Regions from separate parts of the Colwellia sp. SU-HH01172 genome, predicted to be linked through region 1. Evidence: predicted binding sites of a transcription regulator. Region 1 holds the regulator's gene; each other region holds the start of a gene.
What was found. The regulator sigma-54, encoded in region 1, starts transcription at its own class of promoters, with help from an activator protein. The targets are predictions, from matches to a motif close to GTTGGCACGNNNNTNGNNT.
Positions count from the first base shown of each region.

Region 1 (3,552 bases):
GGGGTTAAGATGTCTTGCAACTTCATAATTACTTCAAAGACCTAATGCGAAGAGACGTTAATGTTTGTTTATTTTGCCTTTATATTTCAATATTTGCCGATCTAACTTATCAATCAGTGAGTCAATAGAAGCATACATGTCATTATTTTCTGCTTTGGCATGAACTTCACTGCCACTTAAGTGCACGGTTGATTCCGCTATTTGATTAAGTTTTTCTACGGTTAAAACTACATGAACATTGTTGATGTGATCAAAATGTCGTTCTAGTTTTTCAAATTTTCCATTGACATAATCACGTAATGAATCGGTAACATCGACATGGTGTCCGGTAAGATTAATTTGCATATGCGTCAATCCTCTTTTGCGGGTTAATAAACCAAACCTATAATAGGCTTTTACGTTGATTCGATGGTGGTATCGAGAGCGACTCTCGATATTTTGCAATGGTACGCCTTGCTACTTTAATGCCTTGTTCCGCTAAAATATCTGCCATTTTACTGTCACTGAGTGGTTTGGCGGGAATTTCTGCCGAGACTAATTTTTTAATTAACTCGCGAATAGCAGTTGATGAGCACTCGCCGCCATTTTCGGTACTAACATGGCTTGAGAAGAAATATTTTAATTCAAATATGCCTCTAGGCGTGTGCATATATTTTTGCGTGGTAACGCGAGAAATGGTTGATTCATGCATATCAACGGCTTCAGCAATATCGTTTAATACCATAGGGCGCATGGCTTCTGGGCCATGTTCAAAGAAACCTTGTTGGCGTTGCACAATACAGTTGGATACTTTTAATAAGGTGTCGTTACGACTTTCCAAGCTCTTAATAAACCATTTCGCTTCTTGCAGATTAGAACGAATAAATTGTGAATCCGTCGACGACTTCATAGAACGTGACATGGCGGCATATTGCTGATTGACCGACAGCTTAGGTGCAGTGTCAGGATTTAATTCTACTGTCCAACGGCCGTTTTTCTTTTCCACTGAAACATCAGGAATTACGTATTGTTCTTCACTCTTAACAACGCTATCGCCAGGGCGAGGGTCTAAGGTTTGAATAAGACGTATCACTTCGCGTAATTGCTCTTCTTTTAAACGCAACTTACGCATTAATTGCCGGTAATCGCGATTACCCAATAAGTCAATATACTCACTAACTGCGAGTTTACTTTCTGCTAACCAAGGGGTATCGCTTGAAAATTGATTCAATTGGATCAACAAACACTCTGGAATTGAGCGGGCGGCAACCCCTATAGGGTCAAAGACGTTAATTCGTTTTAGCACCACCTCGACTTCATCAAGTTCAAGGTCTTCAATGCCGACACTTTCTAAAATTTCTTCAGCCGAAACAGTTAAATAACCCGCTTCGTCAATCGCTTCAATAATGGCAATGGCAATGGTTTTATCGGTTTCGGTAAAAGGCGTCAGTTCCATTTGCCAAATTAGGTGATCTTGAATTGAATCTTTGGTTTCACCTTGATAGGTATAATCTTCAGAAGCAGGACCAACACTGCCACTGCTAGTACCAGCGCTGAAATTATCATCCCAGGTGGTGTCATTATTCAATTCTTCGGGGATATCGGTTTTTGCTAAGCCTTCGGCAGAGCTAATTTCATCGATTGTTGGCGCTGAATCTTCACTGCCATCTAGAGATGCTACTTCACTGTTGTTGTCACTGGCGTTGGCCGAAAATGCTTCTTCTAAATTATCAGGCGTACTTTCCGATGAAGTCGTTTGGTTTTCATCCATTTCAAGTAACGGATTACTTTCAAGTGCTTCTTGAATTTCTTGTTGTAAATCCAAGGTCGACAATTGCAACAGCTTAATTGCTTGCTGCAATTGGGGAGTCATAGTTAACTGTTGTCCGATACGGAGCTGCAGAGTAGGACGCATTTAGTTTTTCTTTTCCCTGTTACTATTTAGTGCAATATTATTTTGCTTTTAACGTATGCCAATAACTATAGCGTGAATTGTTCGCCAAGGTATACATCTCTTACATGCTGGTTTGCGAGAATTTGATCCGCATCACCTTCTGCAATAAGTTCGCCGTGACTAACAATATATGCGTGTTCACAAACATCGAGCGTTTCACGGACATTGTGATCGGTAATTAAAATGCCAATGCCACGTTCTTTTAAGTGTAGGATAATTTTTTTTATATCACCTACTGAAATTGGATCAACACCGGCAAAAGGTTCGTCAAGTAAGATAAATTTTGGATCGGCGGCTAATGCCCGGGCAATTTCAACGCGCCGACGTTCACCACCAGATAAGCTCATGCCTAAGTTATCTTTAATATGGCCGATATTGAATTCTTCCAATAAATGCTCAAGCTTTTCTTCTTTTTCAACATCAGATAATGACTTACGAGTTTGCAAAATAGCCATGATATTGTCATAAACTGATAACTTGCGAAATATTGACGCTTCTTGTGGTAAGTAGCCAATGCCTTTGCGTGCACGTTCGTGCATCGGCAATAGCGTTAAATCTTCATCATTTAATACGATAGTGCCATTATCGTTATTAACTAGGCCAACTATCATATAGAAAGAGGTGGTTTTTCCGGCGCCATTTGGCCCTAATAAACCGACGATTTGTCCAGCAGAAACTTTTAAACTGACGTTTTTAACAACTTTTCGGCCTTTGTATGATTTTGCTAAACCTGTTGCAGATAATGTAGAGTTGGCCATTTAGTTCTGCTGTTCCTTTAATTTTTTTGGTACTTCAGCTTTACTTTTAGGTTGCAAAACAGTCTCAACTTTAGCATTTTCTAAACTTTCAGCGTTGACATATTCAGTTTCAAAATTATAGGTAATTTTACTGCCGCTAACCTCGCTGCCTTCTTGGCGTAGTAACGCATTACCTGAAATCACTACAATATTTTTTGCGGGTTCATAGCGTATTTCATTGGCTTGTAAATTAATTGGGCTACCGTCTTCTAACGTTTGCTCGAATGTTGCAGGTGAACCTTTGGCTATGTATATCTTATCTTCGCTTTCATCTTGGGCAATAACTTGTACTAATTCAGCATTAATGGTCAGTGTGCCTTGGGAAATTATGACATTATCGATATAGCTGAAAATCTTGTTTTTCAGATCAGCCGCTTGTCGTGAAGAAGAAATTTTAATTTCTTGGTCAACATCAAATTTTTCCGCGTTAACACTTGATATTAATAAGCTGAAAGCTGTAGCAAGTGCTAACTTAGTTGTTAGTTTTTTTATAAATGGTTTGTACATGTTCGGTCAATGTCATCTGTGTTGTGTTTAAGTCTACAATTAATCCTGAGCCATACATAGTAAATCCTTTACCTAATATTAGAATAGTTTGCTCTGAGCTAATTATATTGCTTTTCAAATCCATTTCTAAGTTCTTTCCATGTACTTCTTGTATTAAACTTTCTTTGTCAGTCGCGATTAAGCGGACGCGATTTTCCAGTTTTACACGGTTGTTATTATATAATGTGCCCTCGTTAGCGGTTACTTGCCAAGTGGGTTTGTTATTTTTCGGGTACAAGGTATAACGTGGATACTCAAAACGTGTGACCTCTAATT
Region 1 is NZ_BAAJMB010000001.1:1,120,042-1,123,593, reverse strand. It holds gene ptsN (PTS IIA-like nitrogen regulatory protein PtsN) at 1-26, opposite strand, end outside; gene hpf (ribosome hibernation promoting factor) at 58-345, opposite strand; gene AC27JP_RS04955 (RNA polymerase factor sigma-54) at 383-1,894, opposite strand; gene lptB (LPS export ABC transporter ATP-binding protein) at 1,960-2,691, opposite strand; gene lptA (lipopolysaccharide transport periplasmic protein LptA) at 2,692-3,237, opposite strand; gene lptC (LPS export ABC transporter periplasmic protein LptC) at 3,203-3,552, opposite strand, start outside.

Region 2 (3,552 bases), 620 kb from region 1:
TATTAATGATATTAGCTATTGCTTCGATGCTGTTAGGTAATGTGCTGGCATTGAAGCAACAAAACTTAAAACGGCTTATTGGTTATTCATCTATTGCGCACATGGGATATTTGCTGATCGTGGTGATTGTAATATCAAATGAAAGTTTAGCGTTTACTTGGCAAAGTGTATTGTTTTACTTGAGTGCTTATGTTGTCGCCAATATTTCGATATTTATGGTGATGGCGTCATTGCAGTCACAATGTTTGGGGAGTGAGAAACAATTATCTCATTTTAAGGAAGACCTGCTACTGAGCGATTTAAAAGGACTATTTTGGCGATCAAAAAGTCAGGCATTTCTTGTTATTCTTGCGGTATTGAGCTTAGCAGGCATTCCATTAACCATGGGCTTTATCGGTAAGTTTTATATTTTAAGTCAAGCAACAATTGGCCATGCTTGGTGGCTAATTATTAGCTTAATTGTCGGTAGTGGTATTGGCTTAGCGTACTACTTACCAATTATTTTTACCTTATTTTACTCAGATGATGATGCTCAAGAAGGTGCTAAACAGCATAGAAGCCCAATCTTAGAGCGCATACTTGTTTATAGCTTTATTGTTATTGGATTGGTACTGGGAATTTTTCCGGATGTGCTTAGCCAATTTATGATTTTGTGAGCAAAGTTAAATAATTTTTACTAATAAATTGTTTATTTCGCCAAATTATAGAGATTTGACTTTGTTGTTTTTGTGTCTATTTTGTTAAGTCTTTGATTATAAAAAGTTTGTTTTGTTGGCGTGATTTTTGTTTAATCTTGTTAAGAAAATAAAAATAATTGTGTTTTAACAAGGAAATAGACCAATGAAATTAACTTCATCATTACTTTTTGCCACTAGCGCAGCATTCTTAAGCGGTTGTATTGTTGTTGCCAATCCTTCACATGCAAACCATCATAGTCAACAAGAGCTACATATTGATGCTGCGACATTAACGGCTTTCGACGTTGAAGCGGGGGCGGGATCTTTGGTTATTTCTGGCTCTGATCATGTTTCTGAAATTAGAGTCGTTGCCGATATTTATACTGATAAGCGCAACAGTGATAATTATCAACTGGAGTTAAGTGAATCAGGAAAAACGGCATTTTTAGTGTCAAAAATGAAAAGTACCAGTGGTTTTTGGCAAGGTGACTCTCCGCATATTGACCTGAAAATTACCGTACCAAGTCATATGATGTTAACTCTTGATGATGGCTCTGGTGCAATTAGCATCAGTAATATTGACGGCGCGGTTGATGTTAGAGACGGCTCAGGCGAACTTACCGTTAAAGGCATTAAAAGTGATGTGACGATTAATGATGGCTCTGGCGGCTTATATGTTAGTGAGGTTGTTGGTAATGTCACTATTGTTGACGGCTCTGGTAGCATCGAATTAAGCGAGATTGACGGTAATGTCGATATTGATGACGGCTCAGGCAGTATCTATGCAAAAGAGATATCGGGTAGCGCGATATTTGAAGATGGCTCTGGCGATTTAACCGTTAGGAAAGTTGATGGTGTGGTTACTATTGATGATGGCTCAGGTGATATAGACGTTGAGCAAGCCGGTGGCTTAAAAATATTGGATAGCGGCTCAGGTGGTTTACGAGTGAAAAAAGTCAAGGGCGGTTTTGAAATTGATAGCTAAGTGCGGTTGAACTAAAGTTACTAACCTAGCAAAAAAATCACTGTGATTATTTTGTGCCATAATTTGTATTAAACCGTAAAACAGCCTTTTTTGTAATGAAAAGGCTGTTTTTGCCATTAAATTGCATGAAAATGGCTTTAATGCTTGTATAAAGAACAAGCATCTGTATAATGCGCGCCTCTGTGATTGCGATGCGAATTTATTCTGTAAATGACTTTAATCACGGAAAATTTAAATGAGTGGGGTATATCCGCCCAATAGACTTGCCCAGTTAACTGTTCAACGTTAACGTACCGAATGTGCCTTAAGTCTTCCTGGTGGTTTCCTCGTATATGTACGTAGGAATTTTGGCGTTTTGCCGGTTTCTACCATGAGAAGACAAAATTTATATGACTGATCTTAACAATGCCTCTGTAGGCTTTGACACCCTTGGTTTGCCTGAAAACTTAGTATCTGCTGTAAAAGCACTAGGTTTTGAATCATCTACTGCAATTCAAGCACAAACAATTCCTCCATTATTGGCAGGTAAAGATGTACTTGGTGAAGCACAAACAGGTACCGGAAAAACTGCAGCATTTGGCTTGCCTGCATTGGCAAAAATTGATGTTACTTTACGTAAGCCACAATTAATGGTGTTAGCACCAACACGTGAACTAGCGATTCAAGTTGCAGAAGCAATTGAAACTTTTGCTAAAGATATGAAAGGACTTCGTGTAGCTACTTTATACGGTGGTCAATCTTACCAACCACAATTTCAGCAGTTAGAACGTGGTGCACAGGTTGTTGTTGGCACACCTGGTCGTTTAATGGATCACTTACGTCGTAAAAGCTTGAAGTTAGCTAACTTATCATTTTGTGTGCTTGATGAAGCTGATGAAATGTTAAACATGGGCTTTTTAGAAGATATTGAGTGGATCCTTGAACATTTACCAAAAGAAACTCAAATGGCATTGTTTTCAGCAACTATGCCTCCGCAAATTCGCAAAGTCGCCAATCGCTTTTTGAAAGAGCCTGAGCATATTAAAGTTGCTGCAGTGAAAAAAGCAAAAGCTAATATTACCCAATACGCATGGAAAGTTAGCGGCATTAATAAAATGACTGCTTTAGAGCGTATTGCAGAAACCGTTGATTATGATGCCATGATCATTTTCGTGCGTACTCGTAATGATACTATCGAGGTTGCAGAAAAATTAGAGCGTGCTGGCTATGCATCTGTTGCTTTAAATGGTGATATGAACCAAGCGCAGCGTGAACGCACAGTTGATCAACTTAAATCAGGCGTTTCATCAATTCTTGTTGCTACTGATGTTGTTGCTCGTGGTTTAGATATTCCACGTATTTCATTAGTTATTAACTATGATTTACCAGGCGATAACGAAGCATATGTTCACCGTATCGGTCGTACAGGTCGTGCTGGCCGTAGTGGTACGTCAATTTCATTTGTTCGCCCTCGTGAAATGTACTCATTACGTCATTATGAGCGTTTGACTTCGGGTAAGGTTGAAATGTACGACCTACCAAATATTCAAGAAATTGGTAAAGCACGTATTGAACGCACTCGCAATGAACTATCTAGCGTTGTTGCTGATAAAGAATTAACGGCAATGCGTGAAATTATTGAAGCAATGGCCAATGAGTCTGAGCTTTCAATGACTGATTTAGCTGCAGCTTTACTTTACCAAAAGCAGTTAAAGCAACCGCTTCAACCGAAAGAAGATCCTAAGCCTCGTCGTGAAGCGCGTGAGCGAAATGATCGCGATGGTCGTGGCCGTAACGACAGTCGTAGTGGTCGTAATGAACGCGGACGCAATGAAAACCGTGCTGAACGTGCACCGCGTAAAGCAAAAGTAGCGCGTTCTGACGTTGATTGGCAAACATACCGCCTAGAAG
Region 2 is NZ_BAAJMB010000001.1:503,217-506,768, reverse strand. It holds gene AC27JP_RS02285 (NADH-quinone oxidoreductase subunit N) at 1-656, shown strand, start outside; gene AC27JP_RS02280 (DUF4097 family beta strand repeat-containing protein) at 841-1,662, shown strand; gene AC27JP_RS02275 (DEAD/DEAH box helicase) at 2,052-3,552, shown strand, end outside.
Region 2: AC27JP_RS02280 (DUF4097 family beta strand repeat-containing protein) is a predicted target of sigma-54. The motif match lies at 771-789, and genes of this name have one in related genera.

Region 3 (3,552 bases), on a different contig from region 1:
TCCTGTATATTGTCGTATTTTCACCACATAGTTTGGGTTTTTCTCAAGCTTAGCGGCATTACGAACATCTTGTCGCTGATAAAACAAAACAGCCTTTTCTTGCTCCACTTGATGCTCTTCATACAATGACTGAAATTGTTCAACAACAGCCCCAGGGCCTGGAAATTCTCCTAACGATGTATGGATATTTTTTGCAACTATCCCCCAAAAAAATATAAATATGCTGATGCCTAAACAGGGTAACAAAATCGCCTTAGTGGCTTTTTTAAAAACAGTCTGAACAGATTTCATCAGTTGTTCGCCTTCCGTATTACTAGCTATACTTACTGTTGTTGAACTCATTTTTTATTCCTTTTCAATACTATGAGTGAATCGCGCCTAAAGCTTTTCACCGCTTTTAAGACCAATAACAAATTTTTCTAAATAAGCATTTGGCTGGCTTCCGTCATAAACAATATTGTCAATAAAATGCTTTTTCGGCGCTTTAAATCCGGTTTCTTTAGCAAAATCTGGAAATTCATTTGCCGAAATTAATTTATCAGCAATTAAAGATTTTGCGGCTTTAACGTAAATATCTGGACGATAAACTTTCGATGCTAAATTTTTGTACCACTGGTCACTTTTATCCTCAGAAATTTGCCCCCAACGACGCATTTGCGTTAAATACCAAATAGCGTCTGAAAAATATGGATAAGTCGCGTTGTATCTGAAAAACACATTGAAGTCGGGTACTTCACGGACATCACCTTTTTCATACTCAAAAGTCCCCGTCATTGAATTAGCAATAACATTGTAATCAGCGCCAACATAGTTAGATTGAGACAATATTTTTACTGCCGCTGGACGGTTCGCATTGTTATTATCATCTAACCATTTCGCTGCTCGAATTAGCGCACGAGTTAGGCGTATAGTGGTATTAGGGTATTTTTCTGCAAACTTGGCCGTGATACCAAAAACTTTCTCAGGGTTGTTTTTCCAAATTTCATAGTCAGTGACTATTGGCACACCAATATTCTTAAATACCGCTTGTTGGTTCCAAGGTTCACCAACACAGTAGCCATGTATGGTGCCAGATTCCATGGTTGACGGCATTTGTGGCGGAGGGGTAACCGACAGTAAGGCATCGGCGCTAATTTGCCCTGAAGAATCGCCTTTATGCGGCGCATAAAAACCCGGGTGTATTCCACCAGCGGCTAGCCAATAGCGTAATTCATAGTTATGAGTTGAAACAGGAAACACCATGCCCATTTTAAACGGTTTACCTTCATCGTTTAGTTTTTCAATAACAGGTTTTAATGAGTCGGCTTTAATTGGGTGAACAGGCCTGCCGTCTGCCATTTTAGGAATATTCGGCTTCATTTGCTGCCAAATTTCGTTAGAAACGGTAATGGCGTTACCGTTTAAATCCATTGAAAATGGAGTAATAATATGTGCTTTAGTGCCATAGCCCATCGTAGCTGCAATCGGCTGCCCTGCCAGCATATGCGCACCATCTAAACTGCCATCGATAACACCGTTTAGCAACACTTTCCAGTTTGCTTGAGCTTCAATGGTGACATATAAGCCTTCATCTTCGAAATAACCATTTTCATAGGCAATAGCAATTGGAGCCATGTCGGTCAGTTTAATAAAGCCAAATTTTAGTTCTTCTTTTTCAGGCTCACCGAGCTCTTCACCAAAGGCGAGATTACTGCCTGAAAGTACCATAGCAACGCTAAACGAAATCAGTTTCAAGGTAGCACTTATTGATTTTTTCCAGTTCATTATCAAATCCTTCAAGTTACGTTAGTAAAAATTAAAAAAAACGCTCACCCATAAATAACCATGATGATTATTTATGGGTGAGCGCCATTGCTCATTAAATTTAAAAATATTTTTTATATCATTCTGTAGCACCGTTGCTATCAGACTTTATACATCTATTTTTATCGCCGTTGATAAAAATAAAAATTGTTAATTAACTATTTACTCTTATTACACAGCAAGTTACTTGCCACTATATAAATACATGATTTTAAATAACTTAAATTAAAACTTATAAATATCATGAGCTATTTTTGCACTAAAAAAGGGAAATGCACTAAAACGATTCAGGCGTTAGGTGTCGCTAATAACTCATAAACATCAATAATATTTTTAGCCACCATCGAGATAGGACGACTTTGATCCATCGCCATTTTTCTCAAAGTGTCATAAGCTTCTTTTTCAGTCATTTTTTTCATCTGCATTAGGTGCCCTTTTGCTCTTTCAATAAGTTTCCTGCTTTCTAATTGCATTTTGGCGAGTTTTAATTCATTTCGAAGCGCCTGAACTTCCTTAAATCGTTCGTTAGCCACTGAAATAATACTGTGAATTCGTTGCGGAGAAATTTCATGAGCCACGTAGGCACTAACCCCTGCTTTTATCGAGCGTTGAATTACATTGGGAGAATCATTTTCAGCAAATATAATAATGGGTAAAGGTAAGATGTTATTTATTGCTGCCAGCTCTTTAAGCATTACATCACTGAGTCTTTCTGTGGATAATATTAAAATATCAGGCTGACATAATTCAATATGCTCAATAATACTATCATTTAAAGAGATGGATTTAGTGACATTATAATCAAAATCCATTAGTGCATTTTTTAAAATTGATTTAGAAGAAGGATGTTCTTCCAACAAAAGCACCGATAGGCTTTTATTGTCAGATACTTTTGTTTGCTTAGGTTGAACATGCGTTTTATTAATCAATTTATTCGTAAATTTCATTGTCTATCAACCTTTTCACAACGGTTTATTGGTAAAATCAACAATACAATTTCCGAGCCAAACAATTATTTTCTTTTTTATCAAAATCTTAGAGATTTCATTGCCGTTTAACCAGTTAAGCTTGCACCACAAAAGAATTATTTTGATAGAAAAATAACCTGCAGTGCATTTTAGAGATCGATTTATTTAATAGAGAAATATGTCAACAAATAATTTTTTTGTGATGAAACGTAGATAGGTTTGCTATTCAAAATTTTAGGGCCCCTTAGTTGCTGTATAGAACTTATTGCGGCAAGTCAGAATGCTTAGCCTCAGGCATTAAAAATCTTCAAATCCAGCTTCAGCTGCGACAAATAAAATCATAGTCTTCCTCATCTAAATGGCCAATCACTTTATTGGCAATCGCATATGAAAAACCTTTGGCAATCAAATGCCGTAATGCTTTTTGTTTTAGCTTTAGTCTTCAATAGGTTCAGCACCAAATTTTCTTATTTTTAGTGTAAGTGCTTTATCAAAGTAGTCATTGTATGTATTTTCTATCGCGCTAATACATTCATTGAACACTTGAGATGAAAGCCTTTATATAGCACTAAATCAGCACACGCTGATTTTAACTGCGGATAATCAATTGGGGTTTTAACTAAAGGTTTGGCACAGCATTACCGAGGAGAACTTCACATACTAGGATTCTACTCAAAATTTACTAAAAGTTTTTACGTTAATTTATCAAGAAAATGTAATAAAAATAAATAACTCGAGACTATGTGATTGTAGTGGGCATTCAGCCAATTGAATTTAGCGG
Region 3 is NZ_BAAJMB010000005.1:311,693-315,244, reverse strand. It holds gene AC27JP_RS14940 (ABC transporter permease) at 1-291, opposite strand, end outside; gene AC27JP_RS14935 (CmpA/NrtA family ABC transporter substrate-binding protein) at 379-1,707, opposite strand; gene AC27JP_RS14930 (ANTAR domain-containing response regulator) at 2,091-2,750, opposite strand.
Region 3: AC27JP_RS14935 (CmpA/NrtA family ABC transporter substrate-binding protein) is a predicted target of sigma-54. The motif match lies at 1,980-1,998, and genes of this name have one in related genera.

Region 4 (3,552 bases), 110 kb from region 1:
TAAGCTTGATGCATCATTTGTTAACGGCACCAATAATAATCCTAGTAAGCCAACAACACCATGCACTGAAATGGCGCCAACAGGATCATCAATTTTCAACTTATCTAAACTGATAATTGAGAACACCACCACGATACCAGCAATCGCGCCAAACAAGGTAGCTTGCATTGGCGTCGGCGTTGACGGCTCAGCTGTAATTGCCACTAACCCCGCCAGCGCACCATTTAATGCCATGGTTAAGTCTGCCTTTTTAAATAGCAGTTTGGCTAATATCAGTGCCGATACAGCGCCCGCCGCCGCCGCTGCGTTGGTATTGAGAAACACCATAGCGACAGAATGAGAACTGGCAATATCACCAAGCTTTAACACTGAGCCGCCATTAAAACCAAACCAGCCCATCCATAAAATAAATGTCCCTAAGGTTGCCATCGGTAAATTAGCACCGGGAATTGCATTTACTCGGCCATCAGCACCGTACTTACCTTTTCGGGCACCTAGCAGTAATACCCCCGCTAATGCCGCTGCAGCACCGGCCATATGCACAATGCCTGAACCGGCAAAATCAGAAAAGCCTAAGTCACTTAAGGTATACAAGCCAAATACGGCATTACCACCCCAGGTCCAGCTGCCTTCCATCGGATAAATAACCGCAGTTAATACCACAGCAAAAGCGAGAAATGCCCATAACTTCATGCGTTCAGCCACCGCGCCAGAAACAATCGACATCGCGGTAGCCACAAAGACCACTTGGAAAAAGAAATCTGAAGCGGCTGAGTATATTGCTGCCCCTGTAAAACCATCTTCTCGCGCCGAGAAATCAGCTAATACTTTAGCAGGGTCTACTGTTTCAATGCCTGATAAAAACATGCCGCCGCCGTACATAATGTCGTAACCAATAACTAAATACATCATGCAAGAAATCGCATATAGCGCGACATTTTTAGTTAATATTTCTGTGGTATTTTTAGCGCGAACTAAACCAGCCTCAAGCATAGAGAAACCCGCAGCCATCCACATCACTAAGGCACCACAAATCAAGAAATAAAATGTGTCCATGGCGTATTGAAGTTGAAAAATATTTTGTTCCATCGTGCTGCTCCTAAATCGCTTCTACATCTTGCTCGCCGGTACGAATACGCACGGCTTGCTCAAGGTCATAAACAAAGATTTTGCCGTCACCAATTTTTCCGGTATAGGCTGCTTGGCTAATCGCTTCAACAAGTCGTTGAACAACGTCATCATTGACGGCAATTTCAAGTTTTACTTTTGGTAGAAAATCTACTTGATATTCTGCACCACGATATAACTCGGTATGGCCTTTTTGGCGGCCAAATCCTTTGACTTCACTGACAGTTAAACCTTCGACACCAATCTCAGAAATCGCTTCTCTGACATCATCAAGTTTAAAAGGCTTTATTATTGCGCTGACTAATTTCATTTTTTAATCCTTATTTATGTCTTGAATACTAGGTATCAATCCTTGTGCCAAAACAATTTAATCTTTTAAAACAGTAAGATAATGCATTCTATGAAATTAGTGTCGCACCATTGCAGTGCGTAAAGCGCCGCGCTTGTTAACTGCTGGTGCAAGTTCAGTGAGAACAAACCTAGCATTCGGCTACTTAGCAAATCACCACACTGACAAGCGCCCTAGTATTAAAAAAATTATTTATTAAATAACGAAAAGTGTTTAACTGCCTCCGCTTTGGGTGTAGATTATTTAATCAGGTTACTGCTAAGGAATAAGCTATTGAAAAACACCGATACTTCTTCATACCAGCACTTCTTAAAAGTCGTCGATTGTCAGCACGCTTGCCCTGCTCATACCCCTGTCCCTGAATACATTCGTTTAATCGCAGAAAAACGCTATACCGATGCCTATATGATTAACTGGCAATCGAATGTTTTTCCGGGCGTATTAGGCCGAGTTTGTGATCGACCCTGTGAGCCGGCTTGTCGACGCACTCGCGTTGAAAATGAGCCCGTCGCCATCTGTCGTTTAAAGCGGGTCGCCAGCGATTACAAAGAAGACATTTATTCGTACTTACCAGCCATTCCACAGCAAAAAAACGGCAAACGCATCGCCTTGATTGGTGCTGGCCCAGCTTCTTTAACAGTAGCAAGAGATTTACTGCCGTTGGGGTATGAAGTGGTGGTATATGAACGTGATGCAAAAGCCGGTGGCATGATGCGTAGCCAAATACCCGCCTTTAGATTACCTGAATCGGTATTAGACGAAGAACTCGATTACATTCTAAAAATGGGCGTTGAATGCCACTTTGGTGAAGAAATATCAAGTTTAGAAAAGCTGCTGCAAGCTAAATTTGATGCCATTTTTATTGGTACCGGCGCGCCATCGGGCCGTTGGTTAGAAATTCAGGGCCATGACTTAGCTGCTAGCCATATCGAAATTGGTATCAATTGGTTGTCCAATGTTAGCTTCAAGCATACCGAAAAAGCGCCAAAACGTGTGGTGGTACTAGGTGGCGGCAATACGGCAATGGACTGTTGTCGAACAGCAAAAAGACTCGGTGCCAATGAAGTAACTGTGCTGGTTCGTTCAAGTTTTGATGCCATGAAAGCATCCCCTTGGGAAAAAGAAGATGCGCAAGCAGAAGGTATCACCATTAAAGCTGATCATACCCCAATTGAATATGTGATGACTGACGGTAAATTCATTGGTGTGCTATTTGAAAAAGTGACTTCAAGCTATGACAAGCAAGGTAAAAGAACTTTACTCCCGACTGGCGAAACTATATTAGTTGAATGTGATTTAGTCTTAGTCGCGGTAGGTCAAGACACCGCATTCCCTTGGATTGAGCGTGATATCGGCATCAAATTTAACAAATGGCAACAACCCGCACTTAATAAGCAAACACTGCAATCTACATTGCCTCAGGTATTTTTTGGTGGCGATGCAGCATTTGGGCCGGAAAATATTATTAGTGCCGTTGCCAATGGCCATCAAGCCGCAATCTCCATCGATTTATTTTGCCAAGGTAAAAATACTCAGCAAGAACGACCTGAAGTAGGCTTTAACCTGATCAGCCAAAAAATGGGCATTCATGACTGGAGTTATCAAAGTGCCATTAGCCACGAGCAACGTAATCAGGTACCGCATATCGCCTGGGAAGAGGCGGTAAAGCAATTGAATACCGAAGTAGAGTTAGGCTTCGATGAAAAACTGGCATTAGAAGAAGCCCATCGCTGCTTGAACTGTGATGTCCATACTGTATTTAACGAAAAAACCTGTATTGAATGCTCGGCATGTGATGACATCTGTCCAATGGACTGTATCAACTTTGTTGACGTTGATGAGAATACGCAAAATGACGCTGAGCAAATATTAGAAAAGCTTCGTGTGAAAGAAATTAACCCACAACAAGAGTTATTGATATCGCCGGCATTAAAAACCGGCCGCATTATGATCAAAGACGAAGATGTTTGCTTACATTGTGGCCTATGTGCAGAGCGCTGCCCCACTGGTGCATGGGACATGAAAAAGCTAACCATCGACAATATTGGAGCAACCATAAAATGAGCCAAATATCT
Region 4 is NZ_BAAJMB010000001.1:1,005,437-1,008,988, forward strand. It holds gene AC27JP_RS04435 (ammonium transporter) at 1-1,089, opposite strand, end outside; gene glnK (P-II family nitrogen regulator) at 1,100-1,438, opposite strand; gene AC27JP_RS04445 (FAD-dependent oxidoreductase) at 1,751-3,541, shown strand; gene AC27JP_RS04450 (2-oxoacid:acceptor oxidoreductase subunit alpha) at 3,538-3,552, shown strand, end outside.
Region 4: glnK (P-II family nitrogen regulator) is a predicted target of sigma-54. The motif match lies at 1,472-1,490, and genes of this name have one in related genera.